DNA from 2 places in the Halonatronomonas betaini genome. Region 2 is predicted to be linked to the other one. Evidence: riboswitches for the same ligand, from Rfam matches in the RefSeq annotation. Region 2 holds a riboswitch; the other holds the start of a gene.
The links. Region 2 has a riboswitch for glycine ahead of gcvT (glycine cleavage system aminomethyltransferase GcvT). Riboswitches for the same ligand answer to the same signal wherever they lie in the genome.
Positions count from the first base shown of each region.

Region 1: another riboswitch for glycine. It lies ahead of I0Q91_RS12605 (GrdX family protein); the one in region 2 lies ahead of gcvT (glycine cleavage system aminomethyltransferase GcvT).

Region 1 covers NZ_JADPIE010000008.1:33,825-42,743, reverse strand. The annotation lists gene grdC (glycine/sarcosine/betaine reductase complex component C subunit beta) at 1-832, opposite strand, end outside; gene grdB (glycine reductase complex selenoprotein B) at 947-2,263, opposite strand; gene grdA (glycine/sarcosine/betaine reductase complex selenoprotein A) at 2,297-2,764, opposite strand; gene I0Q91_RS12620 (glycine/sarcosine/betaine reductase component B subunit) at 2,799-4,082, opposite strand; gene trxA (thioredoxin TrxA) at 4,111-4,431, opposite strand; gene trxB (thioredoxin-disulfide reductase) at 4,460-5,674, opposite strand; gene I0Q91_RS12605 (GrdX family protein) at 5,676-6,065, opposite strand; glycine riboswitch at 6,149-6,224, opposite strand; glycine riboswitch at 6,228-6,331, opposite strand; gene I0Q91_RS12600 (Hsp20/alpha crystallin family protein) at 6,522-6,953, opposite strand; gene I0Q91_RS12595 (Lon protease family protein) at 7,133-8,919, opposite strand, start outside.
Region 2 covers NZ_JADPIE010000007.1:11,669-20,587, forward strand. The annotation lists gene mnmE (tRNA uridine-5-carboxymethylaminomethyl(34) synthesis GTPase MnmE) at 1-1,150, shown strand, start outside; gene mnmG (tRNA uridine-5-carboxymethylaminomethyl(34) synthesis enzyme MnmG) at 1,171-3,084, shown strand; gene rsmG (16S rRNA (guanine(527)-N(7))-methyltransferase RsmG) at 3,086-3,844, shown strand; gene I0Q91_RS11545 (ParB/RepB/Spo0J family partition protein) at 3,906-4,757, shown strand; gene I0Q91_RS11550 (ParA family protein) at 4,758-5,519, shown strand; gene I0Q91_RS11555 (ParB/RepB/Spo0J family partition protein) at 5,512-6,477, shown strand; gene I0Q91_RS11560 (potassium channel family protein) at 6,595-7,245, shown strand; glycine riboswitch at 7,353-7,450, shown strand; gene gcvT (glycine cleavage system aminomethyltransferase GcvT) at 7,592-8,671, shown strand; gene gcvH (glycine cleavage system protein GcvH) at 8,698-8,919, shown strand, end outside.

The DNA.
Region 1 (8,919 bases), on a different contig from region 2:
AGACTCCTGCTTTAACTAGAGCTGCACCGTTAATTAGTGAATGGGCTGGACCTGCACAGAAACCTCTGGTATCGCTACCTGTGGCATTTACACAGCCTGCTTTTTCTGCTATCGCTTTGGCAAAGTTGCCGCCGCCACGCTGGTTCATATCTCCACAGGCTTCTTCTGAACATTCGATAACATATTCTATATCTTCTAGGTTAACTTCTTCTCTCTGACCTAAATGCAGTAAGGCCAGGACTCCACTTGCTTTACTCATTAGGTTTTCCATGATAACATGGGCACTTAGATTCTCATCGCTCTCATGGGCACCTTTAACGACTCCGACTAATCTATCGCCTAGATAGAGAGGTTCTGTCCGGCTGCCGTTATGGAGCTCTTCTATCTTTTCTTTCGGTGTACCTTTTAGTTCTAAATCAAGTTTTCCTAAAAGGGGATGGTCGTTTAATTTTGGTTCTATCTCTTTAACGAACTCTTCTTCTAATTTCACTAAATCAAAGACATCGACAAACTGGACTAAACCATAGAACTCATCTTCTGGCATAATCTCGCCTCTTTTGCCGAAACGTTTTTCTTCTAAAAGATTATCCTCTGCATACCAGGGTCTTGCAATCTCCTTTAGTTCATCCGGTAAAATATTACCGATATAGCACTGGTTTGGGGCATATCTTACTGCTTCGGAAAAATCTCTTAAATAGTTATCTAAATTCTTTAGATATTCGCTCTCGCTATCTTTATTTCTGGCCTGGGTCTGAGTTGTCCCGCCTACCTTCAATGTGTTTGGTGTATGAGCTAATATATAACTTGATCCTTTTATTACTGCTTCCTGCATCTTATGATACCTCCTTGTAATTTTAAAGGGGATCTACCCCCTGCCTTTTGGCAAAATAAAACTAAAAATTTTATAATAATAGCGGTGGACAGTGAGCCCACCGCTAATTTAAGCTTAATCTAACTCTTCAAAGACAGTCTGTTCTTTAATTTCAGTTGTTAAGGCTCTAAGAGCTCTTTCAACTATCTCTCTCCGAACATTTTTCTCTTCATCTTCATCCAGTTTTGGATTACCGAGTGGATGAGGGATGGCAATTGCAGGTACGATTCTATTGGCACCTACAGTCTTTGAAATTGGAACTACTGTAGCGATATGAACTACCGGGATACCTTCTCTTTCAATCTCTTTAACCATCGTTGCACCGCAACGAGTACAGGTACCTCAGGTAGATGTCAGGATAACTGCCTGAACATCATTATCCTTTAAATCCTGGGCTATCTCTTTAGCATAGGCCACAGCATTGGCTACAGATGTACCATTACCGACTGTTGAGTAATAATAATCAAAGAGTTCGCCAATCCGGCCTTCATCTTCCATATCCCTTAAAACATCAACAGGAAGAACACAATCTGCATCTTCATTAGCAAAAACCGGATCATAGCCTCCATGAGCTGTCTCATGGCTCTGGGAAGTTAAGTCTTCTAATTCAGAGAGCTTATAACGGCCAAATTTAGATGCACTTGAGGACTCAATATGATCTGGATTACCTTTAGGTACAATTCCTCCAGAAGTTACCAGAGCAATTCTGGCATCTTTCATATTTCTTAATGGGGCAGCCGGGCTTACCCGATCAAATGATGGCATTGGATATTCTGTTTCAAAATCCTGATCATTGATCTTTTTAATAAGCATATCAACTGCTCTTTTAGCGCCTCTCTCTTCAACAAAGACGTTCTTTCTAATACCCCGGGGCATATACCCTGCTTCCTCCGGGCTACCGAGATCACCTTCTGTCTCAACATATTTCTTGATAAGATCTATCATTGCTGGAACTGCTTTTCTCATGCCAGCTGCTGAATTGCTTGTTTCAACAAAGTATCCATACTGACGGAACATCTCATAGCCAGGGTTCTCAGGATACATTCCTGATATAACTGGAATTTCAAGGCCAGCAGCAATTTCTGCAACTGATCCGCAAGCCATTCCATAACGGCCAGCATTAAAGGCTGGACCTGCAATTAATAAATCAGGATTGATTTCTTTTAAATAATCTTCTATCTGAGTTGAAGCATCATCTTTATTTTCATTGAAATAACTATCTCCACAGATAATGGTATGGGTGATTTCACCGTGATCGCTGATACCGCCATTGATTGCATTACCTGGTCCAATTGGACCTTCTTCTAATCGCGGTGCAATATCGGCTTTCTCCTCACCACCGATCTGTCCAAAGAACTGATTTAAATAGTGGACTACTTTTAGCTTTTTCAAGCTGCACCCCCCTTTCTTAAATATCCTAGTTTTTTATACAAATTTACTGAATTTTTCTCTATATTCTTTAACTTCTTCGATAATCTCGTCTACTTCAAGAACCATTTCCATCATGCTGATCTGCTCTTCATAGACATCTTCATCGACTTCATTCTTGATTTCAGGTTCCATAATATGATAAGCTGCGAGTCCTAACTGGACTCCTGCCAGTGGACCTGCAAAGGTTGGATCGCCGTTACTAACAGTTTCACAGGCAAGTCCGGAAGCTTCTGCTTCGGCTCCACCTAAGATAACTACTAGATTTTCTGCACCGTGCTCATCGGCTAAATCCTTAATTCTTTGCTGGTTTTCCAGGTCCATGGCTCCTGCGCTTGTTCAGACAAAACACTCTGTTGTTGTAAAGACTACTTCTGCTTCAGTAGTCTTTATGCATTCTTCGATAGCCGGTCCAGGTACTCCGTCCCGGTCTCCGAGAATTGCTACTTTTTTATTCTCTAACATGAGTTTAGCACCTCCGTAATATTTTTATCTTAATTTAATATCCTCTTGCTGTTAATTTGTTAAAACCTAATTCATTTGTTGATCCTGTAATAGCCTGAATTTCAACAGTTATACTGCCATCTTCAGCCAGACTTCCTTCGAAGCCACCGGCAATTTTATTAGCAAATCTTTCATGGCCGATAACTCTTTCCATTGGCGGCAGTTCAATAACCTCATTAGCATTTCCAGCTGTTACAACAGCATCTGCCTCTGGTGTTGAATCTGCCAGGGATTGAGAGGCTCCATCTCTACCGGCATATTCATCGGTAGTTAGAACAGTTTTAATCCCTTTATCCTCAAGCTTCTTGCAGTTCATAATCAGGTCGGCATCAGGATTTCCAAAACCTTCCTGGGATACAATTGCTGCATCTAAACCGATCTTTTCTGCCAGACGGGCTGTATAACTTGATGACCTTTCCTTATCAGCCAGGGTTACATTTTCATTAGTAATAATTGTGGCTACAAAGTTAAGATCTTTACCATCTCTAGCAAAAAGTTCTTCAATTATCGGGTTATTTTGATGGAAGTAAGTTGCATTCTTATCACAGGCTGATACACAATTACCACTAACAATTGCTCCATCCATAACTTCAGTCGGCGAAATAATAGTCGGTAATATTTCTTTGGCGTCTACTCCGTATACATAGGTATCATGGAGCAGCCCCTGAGTCTGTAACATATAGACATACCCGACTTTTGGAAGATCCCCACCTAATTCACAGGCTTCTAGCAATGGACTGTGGGTATAGGTTTTGACTTCATCTGGATCACAGGTCTTGCCTGCTTCTCCGATATATTTAGCTGCTGTTAAACCAATTAAACGGAGAACTTCTTCATGGATATGAGATTTAATATCATCTTTTACTTCACATGTAATCACAATATTTATAAGTTTTGAAAATGGTGTATAATCTGCTCCAGGACCTGACATATCAATAATACCTTCCTGGAAGCCTACTACCTCTCCAGTTGTGACTACAGAAACCCCTGATAAAGCAATAGTCTTTCCTGAACCTACAAGATCCTCAGACCCAACAAATCCTGGAAATACATCGCCACCTTCAATTTTACACCTTGGCTCGATAACATCTTTAACTGGCATAATCCTAACATTATCACCAGGTCTGACTATTTCCAGATCAATGCTTTCGATCCGATGATCATCTTTTATTTTATGCAACAGTGCCTCTTTATCAATTGTTAAAAGGCCATTTTCAACTTTATTTTCTTCACCAAACTCAACATCTTTAATATGAATTTTTCCTAATTCCAGTTGCATAAAGTCACCTCCCTTCAAATTTTGACAATTATCCTAATAACTCATTTAGAGTTGCTTCAATATCAGCTGGCTCTAAATCATCACCGCTTAAATGCTCTGTCTTCTCTCCATCAACATAAAAGACTATTGATGGAAGACCCATTACCTGCTGCTTCATGGCTAAACGACGGTTGCCTTTAATATTTAACTTGGCAAACTTGGCTTTATCGCCATACTCTTCAGCCAGCTTTTCTACCTCAGGCATTAATTCCTTACATGGGTCACAGCTCTCACTCCAGAAATCTACAACAACTATACCATCACTCTCTAAAACTTCACTATCAAAATTTTCTTTATTAAGCTCTAGCATTTCTTTCACCTCCCTGGTTATAATAAGTTTATTTTAAAAGTCTAGCTAGTTCCTCCTCAGTCGGATTCTCTACTCTCTCGACCTCTTCACCAGACTCTATTATCAATACTGTCGGCACCTTTGTAATATTATAACGCTTAGTTATCAATCTATTTCTATAGGTATCTATCTTGACAAGCTTCTTGGTTTCATCAGCTTCAACACCTAACTCTTCAATATCCTGCAGGGTATTTAAACTCTCATCCTGGGTTGGATTCCAGAAAGCTACAACTACCTGCTTATCTGTCTTTAAGACATTGTCTCTCCAGTGTTCTTCAGCTTCTAAATAACTCTGGGCCATAACTGCTGCTGTTGCTCCATCTCCTGCTGCTGTTACAACCTGTCGGACAACCTTGTCTCTAACATCTCCTGCTGCATAAACACCAGGTACTGTTGTCTTCATATCTTCATCTGCCTTAATATAGCCACCTTCTGTCAGCTCAACATCTGTATCTTCTAAAAAGTCAGTACTTGGCACCCGACCGATGAAGATAAAGATACCATCACAGTCCATCTCAGTTGTCTCGCCTGTCTTGACATTTTTAAGAACTGCTGTCTCTACAATACCCTCACCTTTAACTTCCTGTAAAGTCGAGTTCCAGACAAATTCAATCTTGTCATTGGCATAGGCTCTTTCCTGGAAGAGTTTTTCTGCATCCATTTTGCCCTCTTCATGGATAACAATAATTGTAACTTTAGCAGCAAACTTTGTCAGGTAAATCGCTTCCTCTATTGCTGAGTTACCATTACCGACAACAACAACATGAAGATCATGGAAAAAGTCGGCATCACAGGTTGCACAATAAGAGACTCCTTTACCTTTAAATTCAGCCTCTCCTTCACAGCCTAGCTTTCTTGGCTCTGCTCCTGTTGCTAAAACAATACTTTTAGCTTTGTACTCTTCACCCTTTTTTGTCTTAACGGTCTTGATAAACCCATCTAACTCAAGTTCTTTGACTTCACCTTTGGCAAATTCAGTACCAAATTTCCTGGCATGTTCTTCAAAGCTTTCAACTAACTCCGGAGCAGTGGTATCAACGACTCCTGGATAGTTTTCCATCTCATGATAGTCTGCTACCTGACCGCCCATTTTACTTTTAGATTCTAAAACCAGTGTTTTCAGTTTGGAGCGGGATCCATAAATAGCACTTGATAATCCTGCTGGACCTCCTCCAATAATAAGTAAATCATATACTTCTGACATTTTAAATCAGCTCCTTAATAAGATCATAGTCAATAAGTTGGTAATCTTGCCTGACAGCTTCATTTGTTTTTTCAGAGAAGTCTTTTTCAAGGTCATTTTCAAATTGCTTATATTTCTGCAAAGATCCTTCCATTATCTCCAGAGATCTCATATTTAATTGATTTCCTTCTTCCAGAACTATTGTTCTGTATGGATTGGCCCATGGTTTTACACTGCCAGCTAGAGGATGAGTAATCAACTTATAGCCCTGATGGATTAAATCCCTGGCTTTAGTTAAGACTTTATTGAGATCAGAGAAAAACAATGTTGTATGTTCTGTTAAAATACTCTCTGATTTAACCAAAGGATTATTTGTTATTATTATTAAAACTTTTTCATTGTTCTGAGCCATCCCTATAACCCCATTTCTAAATATCACTTTAAACTGATAATAAACGAAAAAGACAGAACAGTAATGAGAATTAACCATTACCGCTCTGTCTTTAAACCTGAGAGATTACCTGCATTTCATTACAGGGTGCTCCTTCGGTACAATATTGCTTCTCCAGAGATATGTCCAGAAGTAGTCCTTTTACCTGAGAGTTTCATCTATAACCTGGTCAGATTATAAATTTACCCCTTCGGTGGCTTGAAAAAGCTCTCTCCCACTTCTTTCAACCATATTGAAACTATTTAATTTTAAAACGAATATTTTCACAATTTATTTCTATTTTAAGTATACCTGAGTAATATTGTGATGTCAAGTACTTTTGCGATTAAATTTGATTATATTTTTTATAATATATTCTTATCAAAATAACGATAATAAGCCGGCCATATAATTGGCCGGCTTATTATTTCCTTATATTTATTCAATTTCAATTTCTCTCCGCTTTGGCTTTGTTGGCTCTTTTTTAGGAAGATAAATTTTTAAGATGCCATTATCATAACTGGCTTTTATATCATCTTCCTGAACGTTGTCAATATAAAATGAACGCTGGAATGATCCAGTTCTTCTTTCACGGCGAATATAGTTTTCCTCTTCTTCTTTTACTTCATGAGTCTGATTTGCTGAAATTGTTAAACGATCATTATCAATTTCTAGTTCAATATCATCTTTATGCATTCCTGGCAATTCAGCTTCAATTACATATTTATCTTCCTGTTCAATAATATCTGTTTTAAAGTTTGCAGTCATACTTGTAAAGCTATCATCAAAGAAACTATTAATTAAGCTTTCCATTGGATCCTGACCCTGCATCTGACGGTTTCTTCTTCTAAAAGGTACTAAATCAAACATTCAAAACCACCTCCAGATATAATTTTTATTATTTTTGACCATCACTGATCTTTATTTCAATTACTATTATATTGAAATTATAACTAATGGTCAAGCATGGTCAGAGATTTAAAAATCTAAAAATATACGCTAATTTTATATTAGAATTGATTAGCTGCTAATTACTCAATTAATCTCGATTAATGACGAGGTTCCTCTTTATCTTCTTCAATATCTTCATCTTCTTTTTTCTGAGCACCAGGTTTCATTTCTTTAAGATTTTCTGCCATCTCATCTAATGCTTCTATAACTGCCTCATGAACTTCTTCTGCAGGTCTGTCAAAAAACAGTTCGATAGCTTCATCTATTTCAGTAATTGTATAAACATTAAACTCACCAGATTCAACACTATCAACAATTTTATCTTTCAACATTAAGTTCTCTTTATTCTGTTCTGGAATTACAACGCCTTGCTCTCCAGTTAAATCTCTGGATTCACAGACCTGATAAAAGCCCTCTATTTTATAATTAACTCCTCCAATTGGCTGAACCTTTCCACGCTGGTTCATTGAGCCTGTGATGGCTAGGTCCTGCCTTAAAGGAAGTCCAGTAACTGATGAAATAATAGTTAAAAGCTCAGCACAGGAAGCACTATCTCCGTCAACACCAGAATATGACTGTTCAAAAGCTATTGAAGCTGATAATGATAGTGGCTTTTCCTGGGCATACTTCCCACCAAGATATCCAGAAAGAATTAATACCCCTTTATCATGGATCTTGCCGCTCATTTTAGCTTCACGTTCAATATTTACTACACCCTCCTGGCCTAAATATGTCTGACAGGTAATCCTGCTCGGTCTGCCAAATGAATACTCTCCATTTTGATATACTGATAATCCATTTATCTGACCTGTCTCTTCACCAGTAACATCTATCATTAGATGATCTCTTTCGATCATCTCTTGAATTTTTTCCTCTGTGAGATTGGATCTGTCTTCTTTTTTATCAATTGCCCTTAATATATTATCTGCTTCAACAAATTCATTTTCTTCTAACTCTGCCCAGGTATTGGATTCATAAAGAAGCTCCATGATTTTATTAAACCTGGTAGACATCTTTTTAGTATCTCCAGTTAATCTACTACTATATTCTATTATTTTAGAAACTGCATCAGCAGTAAAATGTTTTAAGCCTTCCCTATCACTAACTGAAGCTATAAACCTGGCAAATTTGGTCATGTTTTCATGATTTCTTTCCATTTCAACATCAAAATGAGCCTTTATTTTAAACAGTTTTTTAAATTCTTCATCATAATGATAAAGCAATCTATAAATATAGGGATTGCCAATTAATATCACTTTAACATCAATATCAAATGCCTCTGGTTTTAAAGAACTTATAGGGAAAGTTCTATATTGCTCACCAATATTTTCTACTTTTAACTCCTGATTAATTAATGCCCTTTTTAAAGTTTCCCAGGAAAAAGGATTAGTAAGAACATCTCTTGCCTGTAGTACCAAATAACCTCCATTAGCCTTATGAATTGCACCTGCTTTAATCATTGTAAAATCAGTAGTTATAGTACCCATCTGGCTTTTACCTTCTATTTTACCAAATAAATTATAATAGGTCGGATTAGTTTCATGAATTACAGGTCCACCTTCAGTCTTTGAATTATCTACTAATAGATTAACTTTGTATCTAGTTAAAAAATTATCATCACCCTGAAATTGAACTGGAAAAGGTAATTGATTTTCTTTTTGATCATCAATAAATTGATCTAAATTTTCCAGAATATCTTCCTGAACATCATTGAAATATTCTATAATTTCCTCACCACAATCTGAAAACCGATGCTTTAGCTGATCTATAATAGGCTGAACTACAGCAAGGCCCATCTTTGATTTTAAATCATCCATCTCTTCCTGGGCTTCTTCTTTCATTTCACGAATCTTCCGTAATAATTTTTCAAGACGCTTCTTAATAT
Region 2 (8,919 bases):
ATCATTTACTGCAGAAGATACAGTAGAGTTTGATTGTCATGGGGGAAGCCTACCATTGCAGGGAGTTCTGGATGCTGTTTTATCAGCAGGAGCAAGACTTGCTGAGCCTGGAGAATTTTCTAAGCGAGCTTTTATGAACGGGAGAATAGATCTTACCCAGGCTGAAGGAATCATGGATTTAATTAATTCTCAGACTGAAAAAGGTAGAGAGCTTGCTGTTCAGCATTTGAAAGGTGGTTTATCTGATCATATAAAAGATATTCGGGAACAATTAATGACTATTTTAGCAGGAATGGAAGCTAGCATTGATTTTCCAGAAGATGAAGTTCCAGGATTTGATAGTGATCGAGTTAATGATAAAATTAATCAAGTTATTGATACTTTAAATGAACTTATACAAAGTAGTAAAACAGGACAAATCTTTACTGAAGGAGTAGAAACTGTAATTGTTGGGAAGCCAAATGTTGGCAAATCAAGTTTATTAAATTATTTACTAAAAGAGAATAGAGCTATAGTTACTGAAATACCAGGGACTACTAGAGATATAATTTCAGAACTTGTAAATCTTGGTGGAATTCCGTTAAGAATTACTGATACAGCAGGTATAAGAGAAACTTCAGATCAAGTAGAAAAGATAGGCGTAGAAAGAACAATAAACTCTCTTCAAACTGCAGATCTGGTTTTATTGATGTTAGATGTATCTCAGGGCATTTCCCCTGGGGATTATAAGATATATCAGGAAGTAAAGGATAAACCAATAATTATACTGGTAAATAAGACTGACCTCTCAAAGGAAATAGATCATAATAAAATTGAAGAAAATTTTCCTGATGGGAGAATTATTTATACTTCAGTTCAAACAGGTGCAGGTTTAAAAGAGTTAGAAAAGACAATTAAAGATGAAATCATGGCAGGAGATGTAAAAGGTGGTTATGATCAAATTATTACAAGAATGCGTCATAGAAATTTATTGGAAAAAGCAAAGGTTAGTCTTGAATTAGTAATTGAAGGTAATAAAAATAATATTCCTCCAGATTTATTATCTGTAGACTTAAAAGATGCTTTGCTAAGTTTAGGTGAAATAACAGGTGAAACAGTAACTGATAATTTAATAGATCAAATTTTTCAAGATTTCTGTATTGGAAAATAATACAGTAAAGGAGTTTTAATATGAGTAAATATTTTTCGACATATCCAAAAGAATACGATGTTATAGTTGTAGGTGCAGGTCATGCAGGAAGTGAAGCTTCTTTAGCTGCAGCTAGAATGGGATTTGATGTTCTAACTTTAACAGTTAATTTAGATCATGTGGCTTTTATGCCCTGTAATCCTTCATTGGGTGGACCAGGCAAATCCCATATAGTAAGGGAAATTGATGCTTTAGGTGGAGAAATGGCTATAAATATGGATGAAACCATGACTCAGATTAGAATGTTAAATACTAGTAAAGGTCCTGCAGTTCATGGTTTAAGAGGTCAGTCTGATAAAGTTAAATATCATCAAAGAATGAAGAGTGTCCTTGAAAATCAGGAAAATTTAGATTTAAAACAGGCAATTGTTGAAGATCTTGAAGTAGAATCAGGTGAAGTCAAAGGAGTTATAACAAAGACAGGTATATTATATAAAGGTAAAAAAGTCATTTTGACGACAGGGACATTTTTAAAGGGAAGAATTATAATTGGGGAAGCTAAATTTAATTCAGGCCCTAACCAGCAATATCCTGCTAATAAATTATCAAATGCCCTTAAAAAATTAGGTTTTAATCTCTTAAGATTTAAAACAGGTACACCTCCAAGGGTTAATGGGAGGTCAATAGATTTTTCTAGTTTGGAAGAACAATCAGGTGAGGAAGGTTTAAGTTTCTCATTTCTTTCAGATTCTTTAAAAGGTGAGCAGGATTCCTGCTGGCTAACTTATTCAAATGAAGAAACTCATGAAATCATAAGAGAGAACGAAGATAGAACACCTTTATTCTCAGGAGAAATAGACGGTGTTGGCCCTAGGTATTGTCCTTCGATCGAAGATAAGGTAATAAGATTTCCTGATAAAGAGAGGCATCAATTCTTTTTAGAGCCAGAAGGCAGAGGAACTAAAGAATTTTATATTTCAGGTTTTTCAACAAGTCTTCCATTAGATGTTCAGATTGATATGGTTAGAACTTTAAAAGGAATGGAAAATGTTGAAATTATGAGACCTGGATACGCAATTGAATATGATTGTGTAGCAAGTGGGCAGTTTGATCTTACTCTGGAAACAAGGCTTGTTGATGGTCTTTATACGGCAGGTCAGTTAAATGGAACATCAGGTTATGAAGAAGCTGCTGGACAGGGTTTAATTGCAGCTATAAATGCTGTTCGTTCTCTTCAGAATAAAGAACCAATAATTCTTAAAAGATCCGAATCCTATATAGGTGTTTTAATTGATGAATTAGTTACAAAAGAACCAAGAGAGCCTTATAGGATGATGACTTCAAGAGCAGAACATCGTCTGTTATTACGCCAGGATAATGCAGATCAAAGATTAACTCCATTAGGAAGAGAAATTGGACTTGTAGATGATAAGCGCTGGGAACATTATCAAAATAAGATTGAACAGATAAATGAACTAAGAGAATACTTAAAAAACAACAGAATTACTCCTACTAAAGAAGTTAGAGATATTCTTGAAGAACTAAGTAGTGGTAATTTAAGTAAGCCAGCAAGTTTAGAAAAAATTCTTAGAAGACCAGCAATAGAATACAAAGATTTAAGCCGGCTTGTTGATGATCTTCCTGAGTATCCGGCTGAAATTACAGAGCAAATTGAGATTTCTGTTAAATATGAAGGGTATATTGAAAGACAATTAAAACAGGTTAAACAATTTGATAAATTAGAGAATAAACTTCTTCCAGAAGATATAAATTATCAAGAGTTAGATAATTTGCGTCAGGAAGCTAGAGAAAAATTAAATAAAGTAAAGCCTAGATCTGTTGGCCAGGCATCAAGGATAGCCGGTGTGTCTCCAGCTGATATTCAAGTTTTAATGATTTATTTAGAAAAAAACAGAAAAAATAAACAAAAAGTCAATAATGAAGGTGAAAAATAAGATGTTTAATGAACAGAATCAGGATAAATTAAAATTTAAAATAACTAAAGGATTAAACCAGTTAGGTTTACCGGATAATCAGGAAGTTATCGAAAGATTATATGAATACTTAGTTCTTCTTTATGAAGAAAATCAAAAATATAATTTAATTGGGCCAGCAGAGCCAGAAGAAATTATAACTAAGCATTTTTATGATTCAATGGCTCCGCTCAAGAATATAGAACTTTTAAATCATAATAAGGGCCTTGATCTAGGTACTGGAGCAGGTTTGCCTGGAGTAGTTTGGAAATTGATTTATCCTGAAATATCATTTTATTTTTTAGATTCCAGAAAAAAAAGAATTAACTTTTTAAAAATGGTAAAAAACAAAATCAAAATAGATAAATTTTACCCTGTAAAAGAAAGGGCCGAAAGACTTGGGCAGCAACAGGACTGGAGAGAACAGTTTTCTTTTGTATCTGCAAGGGCTGTTGCAAGTATGGATATTTTGATTGAATATGTTCTGCCATTAATTGAAATAGGTGGTTATGCTTATTTATTTAAAGGTCCAGATTATAAGGATGAAATTTCTGATATGAATGGAATAGTAAGCTTTTTAGGTGGCGGGATGATAAATATTATTAATATTAAAGTTCCAGATTTAGAAAGGGAAAGATATCTTATTAAAATCAAAAAAATTAAGAATACACCTGAAAAATATCCTCGAAGAGTAGGTAAACCAAAAAAATATCCATTAAAAAAAGAGGATATATCGATCTAAATCCAGAAATAAGTAATTAAATACACTTTGTTTACAGTTTTAAATTTGGAGGTAGCATTTAATGCGTATTCCTTTTTTTAATAATGAAGATCAAAAACCAAATAATGAGCAGATAGTAAATGTTAATGTTGAGAATATTACTCCTAATCCATATCAGCCTCGCCAGAGTTTTTCTGAAGATAAATTGCAAGAATTAGCTGATTCTATTGCCAGTTATGGAGTGATTCAACCATTAACTGTAAGGAAAATTGATGAAGATAAACAATATCAGTTAATTGCCGGTGAAAGAAGATTAAGAGCAGTTAAATTACTTGGTAAAACTGAAGTACCAGTAATCATAAAGAATCTTGAAAATAGAGAAATGGCTGAGATTGCTCTTATAGAAAACTTGCAAAGAAAAGATCTTAATTTCATTGAAGAAGCTGAAGCATATAATAAATTGATTGAAGAGTTTAATCTTACCCAGACTGAACTGGCAACAAGGATAGGGAAAGCTCAATCAACTATAGCTAATAAATTAAGGCTACTTAATCTTCCAGGGTCAATCTTACATGTGATTCAACAGGGTGGACTTAATGAGAGACAGGCTCGAGCTTTATTAAAGCTTGATAAAAAAGATGATATGCTAGATATAGTTGAAGAAGCAGTTAGAAAAGATTTAAATGTTAGAGAAACTGAAGAACTTGTAAATAAAGTAAAAGATAGTTCAAAAGAAGAGCTTAAAGAAGCAGAGTCAGGCAAAATAACAGGGGCTTTTGCAGATATTAGATTATATTTGAACACAATTGAAAAGACAATCAATCAACTTGATGAGGCTGGAGCTAATTTTAAAGTTGAACGCTTAGAATCAGAAGATGCTGTTGAATTTCATATTAGAATTAAAAGGGAACAAGCAGGGCAGGAGAGTGATTAAATGGCTAAAAAATTGGCTATTGTAAATCAAAAAGGCGGAGTAGGGAAAAGTACTACTGCAATTAACTTAGGAGCAGCATTGGCAGAAAAAGGTTTAAAAGTTTTGATAGTAGACATAGATCCTCAAGGAAATGCTAGTAGTGGACTGGGTATTGATAAAACCGATGTTGAATATTCAATCTACGATTTATTGCTTGAAGGCATTGATTTTTCTGAGGCAATAATTTCTGTTACTGACTCGAAACTGGATATAATCCCTGCAAATATTGATTTAGCTGGTGCAGAAATTGAACTAGTGTCACAAATATCCAGGGAAAGTAGACTTGATAATGCTTTAAAAGAGGATTCAGATATATACGATTATATCTTGATTGATTGTCCTCCATCTTTAGGTTTGTTGACATTAAATGCTCTAACTGCAGCTGATGGCGTAATTGTACCTATTCAATGTGAGTATTATGCTTTAGAGGGACTTGGTCAGTTACTGGAAACAATTAAATTAGTTCAAAATAATTTAAATAGTAACTTAGAGCTTGAGGGAGTATTACTTACTATGTATGATAGTAGAACTAATCTTTCTGATCAGGTAGCAGATGAAGTAAAAAAACATTTTTCTAATGAAATATATGAAACAGTAATACCTAGAAATGTTAGGCTTAGTGAAGCACCAAGTTTTGGTCAGTCTATTATTTCTTATGATAACAGATCTTCAGGCGCTAAAGCATATCGAGAACTGGCCCGGGAGGTATTAGAGGATGACTAAAAAGAGAAGGTTAGGCAGAGGACTTGATGCATTAATTAGTGATGATAGCAAAAAAGATGCAGCTGGTTTCAAAAATATTGAACTTGACAAAATTGAGGCTAACCCGTATCAGCCGCGAGAAGAATTTAATCAAACTGAATTAGCTGAGCTTGCTGAATCTATTAAAGTAAATGGTGTTATTCAACCGATCATCCTAACTCCTAATGAAGAAGGTTACTATCTTGTAGCGGGTGAGAGAAGATGGCGTGCTGCAAAGCTAGCTGGTTTAGAAGAAATCCCTTCTATTATTCAGGAAATGGCTCCAGAGAAGATGATGGAACTAGCTTTAATTGAAAATATTCACCGAGAAGACTTAAATCCCCTTGAAGAGTCCAGGGCTTATCAAAAACTTTTAGATGAATTTGATTTAACACAGGCTGAATTAGCTGAAAGATTGGGAAAGAGTCGTTCAACAATAACTAATTCTCTTAGATTATTAAAAGTAGCTAAAGAGGTTCAAGCAAAATTATTGGAGGGAAGTTTGTCATCCGGGCAGGCCAGAGCATTAGCTGGACTTTCATCGGAAAAAGATCAGAAAGAGGCTATGGATAAAGTCTTAACAGAAGATATGAATGTAAGACAGACTGAAGGTTTAGTTGCTGAAATAAAGTCAGAAAAACAAAATAAAAAAGATAATGATACTTCTGATGAAAATGGCGATATTTTGGATGAACTTGATTTAATTGACGAAATACATGACAGGGCCAATAAAAAACCTAAAGAAAAAGATTTGAATTCAGAAATAGATACTGAAGCTAAAAAAAATATTTATAATAGAGAATTAAAATCTCTAGCTAAAAGACTAACTGAGATCACAGGTCTGGATACTAAAGCTAGTAGAGTTAACGGCCAGAATCGATTAGTTATTTATTCAAAAGATCTTAAAGAGCTAGAAAGACTGATAGATAATTTAACTTAAGTTGATGTTTCACGTGGAACAATCAATTTTAATCTATTCAAATGATAGAAATTAGGCTATAAATATTATTATAATGTTTCACGTGAAACATTATAATATAGATATAGAGGTGTGAAAATGAAAGTAATAATAGTTGGCGGAGGCAAAATAGGGAGATATTTAACGAATGAATTTAAGGACAAATACGAAATTGTTCTTATTGAACAGGACAGGAATAAGTGTGATAGAATTAGAGAAAAATATGGTATTAAAATAATCTGCGGTGATGGTTCAAAACCAGAAATTTTAGAAGAGGCAGGTATAGAAGATGCTGATGTTGTTCTTCCTGTTACTGAAGATGATCAAGATAATCTAGTTATCTGTCAGTTAGCAGAAAGGCAATATGATGTAAAGCGGACATTTACCAGAGTCAATACACCAGGCAATGAGAGATTATTTGATTGGTTAGGTGTTAATGTAGCTATTAGTAGTTCATCAATACTAACAGGATTAGTAAATCAAGAAGTTGCGATGCAGGACTTAAAAGGAATTTTGACTAAAAACCATGATAATCTTGAAATGCTTAGAATTACAGTGAAAAATGGAGCTAAAGCTATTAATAAAAAACTCAAAAATTTAGACTTGCCGATTGAAGTAGTCTTAGTTTCGATTTTAAGAGGAGATAAACCAATCGTTCCTAGAGGTAATACAACTGTCTGCGCTGGTGATATGATAGTTGTTTTAGCTAGAGAAGATTTTAAAGATGATATCTATGAAATTTTTACTTAATTAGCTTGAAAATAAAATTATAAAAAAATATTTAAAAATAAGCAGGAATTTTAACTTTTATTACGAATATAAATAATAAGCAACATAAATTAAATACAAGTATCCGGAAGAATTTCAGGAGAGAGCTTTGTTATTACAGAGCGCCGAAGGGGCAAGGTCTTTAAAAGAGATTGAAACTCTCAGGCATAAGAATCCTGATTGGACGGAGCTCTGGACATTGTACTGGACAGGGGAGGCTGGAATTTTTCTGGCCTCCCCTTTAGTTGTATAATTTTGCACAATTATAAAGATTAAATTATGTTGCTAGTATAGTTTGAATTATTAAAATATTTGTTTATATTAGGAGGTGGATTATTTGAAGAAAACAGCATTGAATCAACTGCATCATAATCTTGGAGCTAAGATGATTGATTTTGGAGGCTGGGAAATGCCAGTTCAGTATACGGGAATAATAGAAGAACACCAGGCAGTAAGGAATAATTGTGGTCTTTTTGATGTATCTCATATGGGAGAAATTGAAATTACTGGACCTGGAGCAACCTCTTATGTCAATAAATTAGTTACAAACCAGATTGATGTTGAAGTTGGAAGAGTTATTTATACTCCAATGTGTTATGAGGATGGCGGTATTATTGATGATCTACTTGTATATAGAATCAAGCCAGATCATTATATGTTAGTTGTTAATGCTTCAAATAAAGACAAAGATTTTGAATGGATTTCAAAGAATGCACCAGATGATGTTAATGCCAGGGATTTAACAGATCAGTTTGGCTTGCTAGCTTTACAGGGTCCAAAATCAGAAGAAGTACTAAGTTCACTTGTCAATTTTGATTTAAGCGAGTTAAAGCCCTTTAGGTTATTGAATGAGAAAGTTAATGGCCATGAAATGATTATTTCTAGAACAGGTTATACTGGTGAAGATGGGTTTGAACTTTATCTAAACCCTGATCTTGCAGAAACAATCTGGAATTCTATCATGGAAGCAGGAGAAGATTATGGTATAATGCCTGCAGGTCTAGGGTGTAGAAACACTTTAAGATTGGAAGCTGCTCTATGTCTTTATGGTAATGATATTGATGAAGAGATAAATCCATTAGAAGCCGGGTTGAATTGGACAGTTAAATTTGATAAAGATGATTTTTATGGCAAATCAGCTTTGCTTGAAATTAGTGATGCAGGAGTTGACAGAAAACTCATTGGATTTATATTAAAGGATAGAGGCATTGCTCGTCATGGTTATGACATTGAAGTAAATGACAAGAAAGCAGGCTTTGTTACAAGTGGCAGCTTTTCTCCAACACTTGATGAAAATATTGGAATGGGATATTTACAAAACCAATATGCAGAAGTAGGTAGAGAGATTAGTATTTTGATAAGGAATAGAGAAGTTAAAGCTAAAGTTGTAGAACTACCATTTATATAAATCAAAAATATTTAGGAGGCTAAATCATGAGTATACCAGAAGGATTTTATTATTCAGAAGATCATGAGTGGGTAAAAGTTGAAGATGGAGTAGGTACTATTGGGATTACAGACTTTGCTCAGGATGAATTAGGAGACATTGTTTTTGTAGAATTACCACAGGTTGGCGATGAATTTGATCAGGAGGATAATTTCGGTGTTATTGAATCAGTAAAAGCGGTTTCTGACCTTTATATGCCAGTTAGTGGA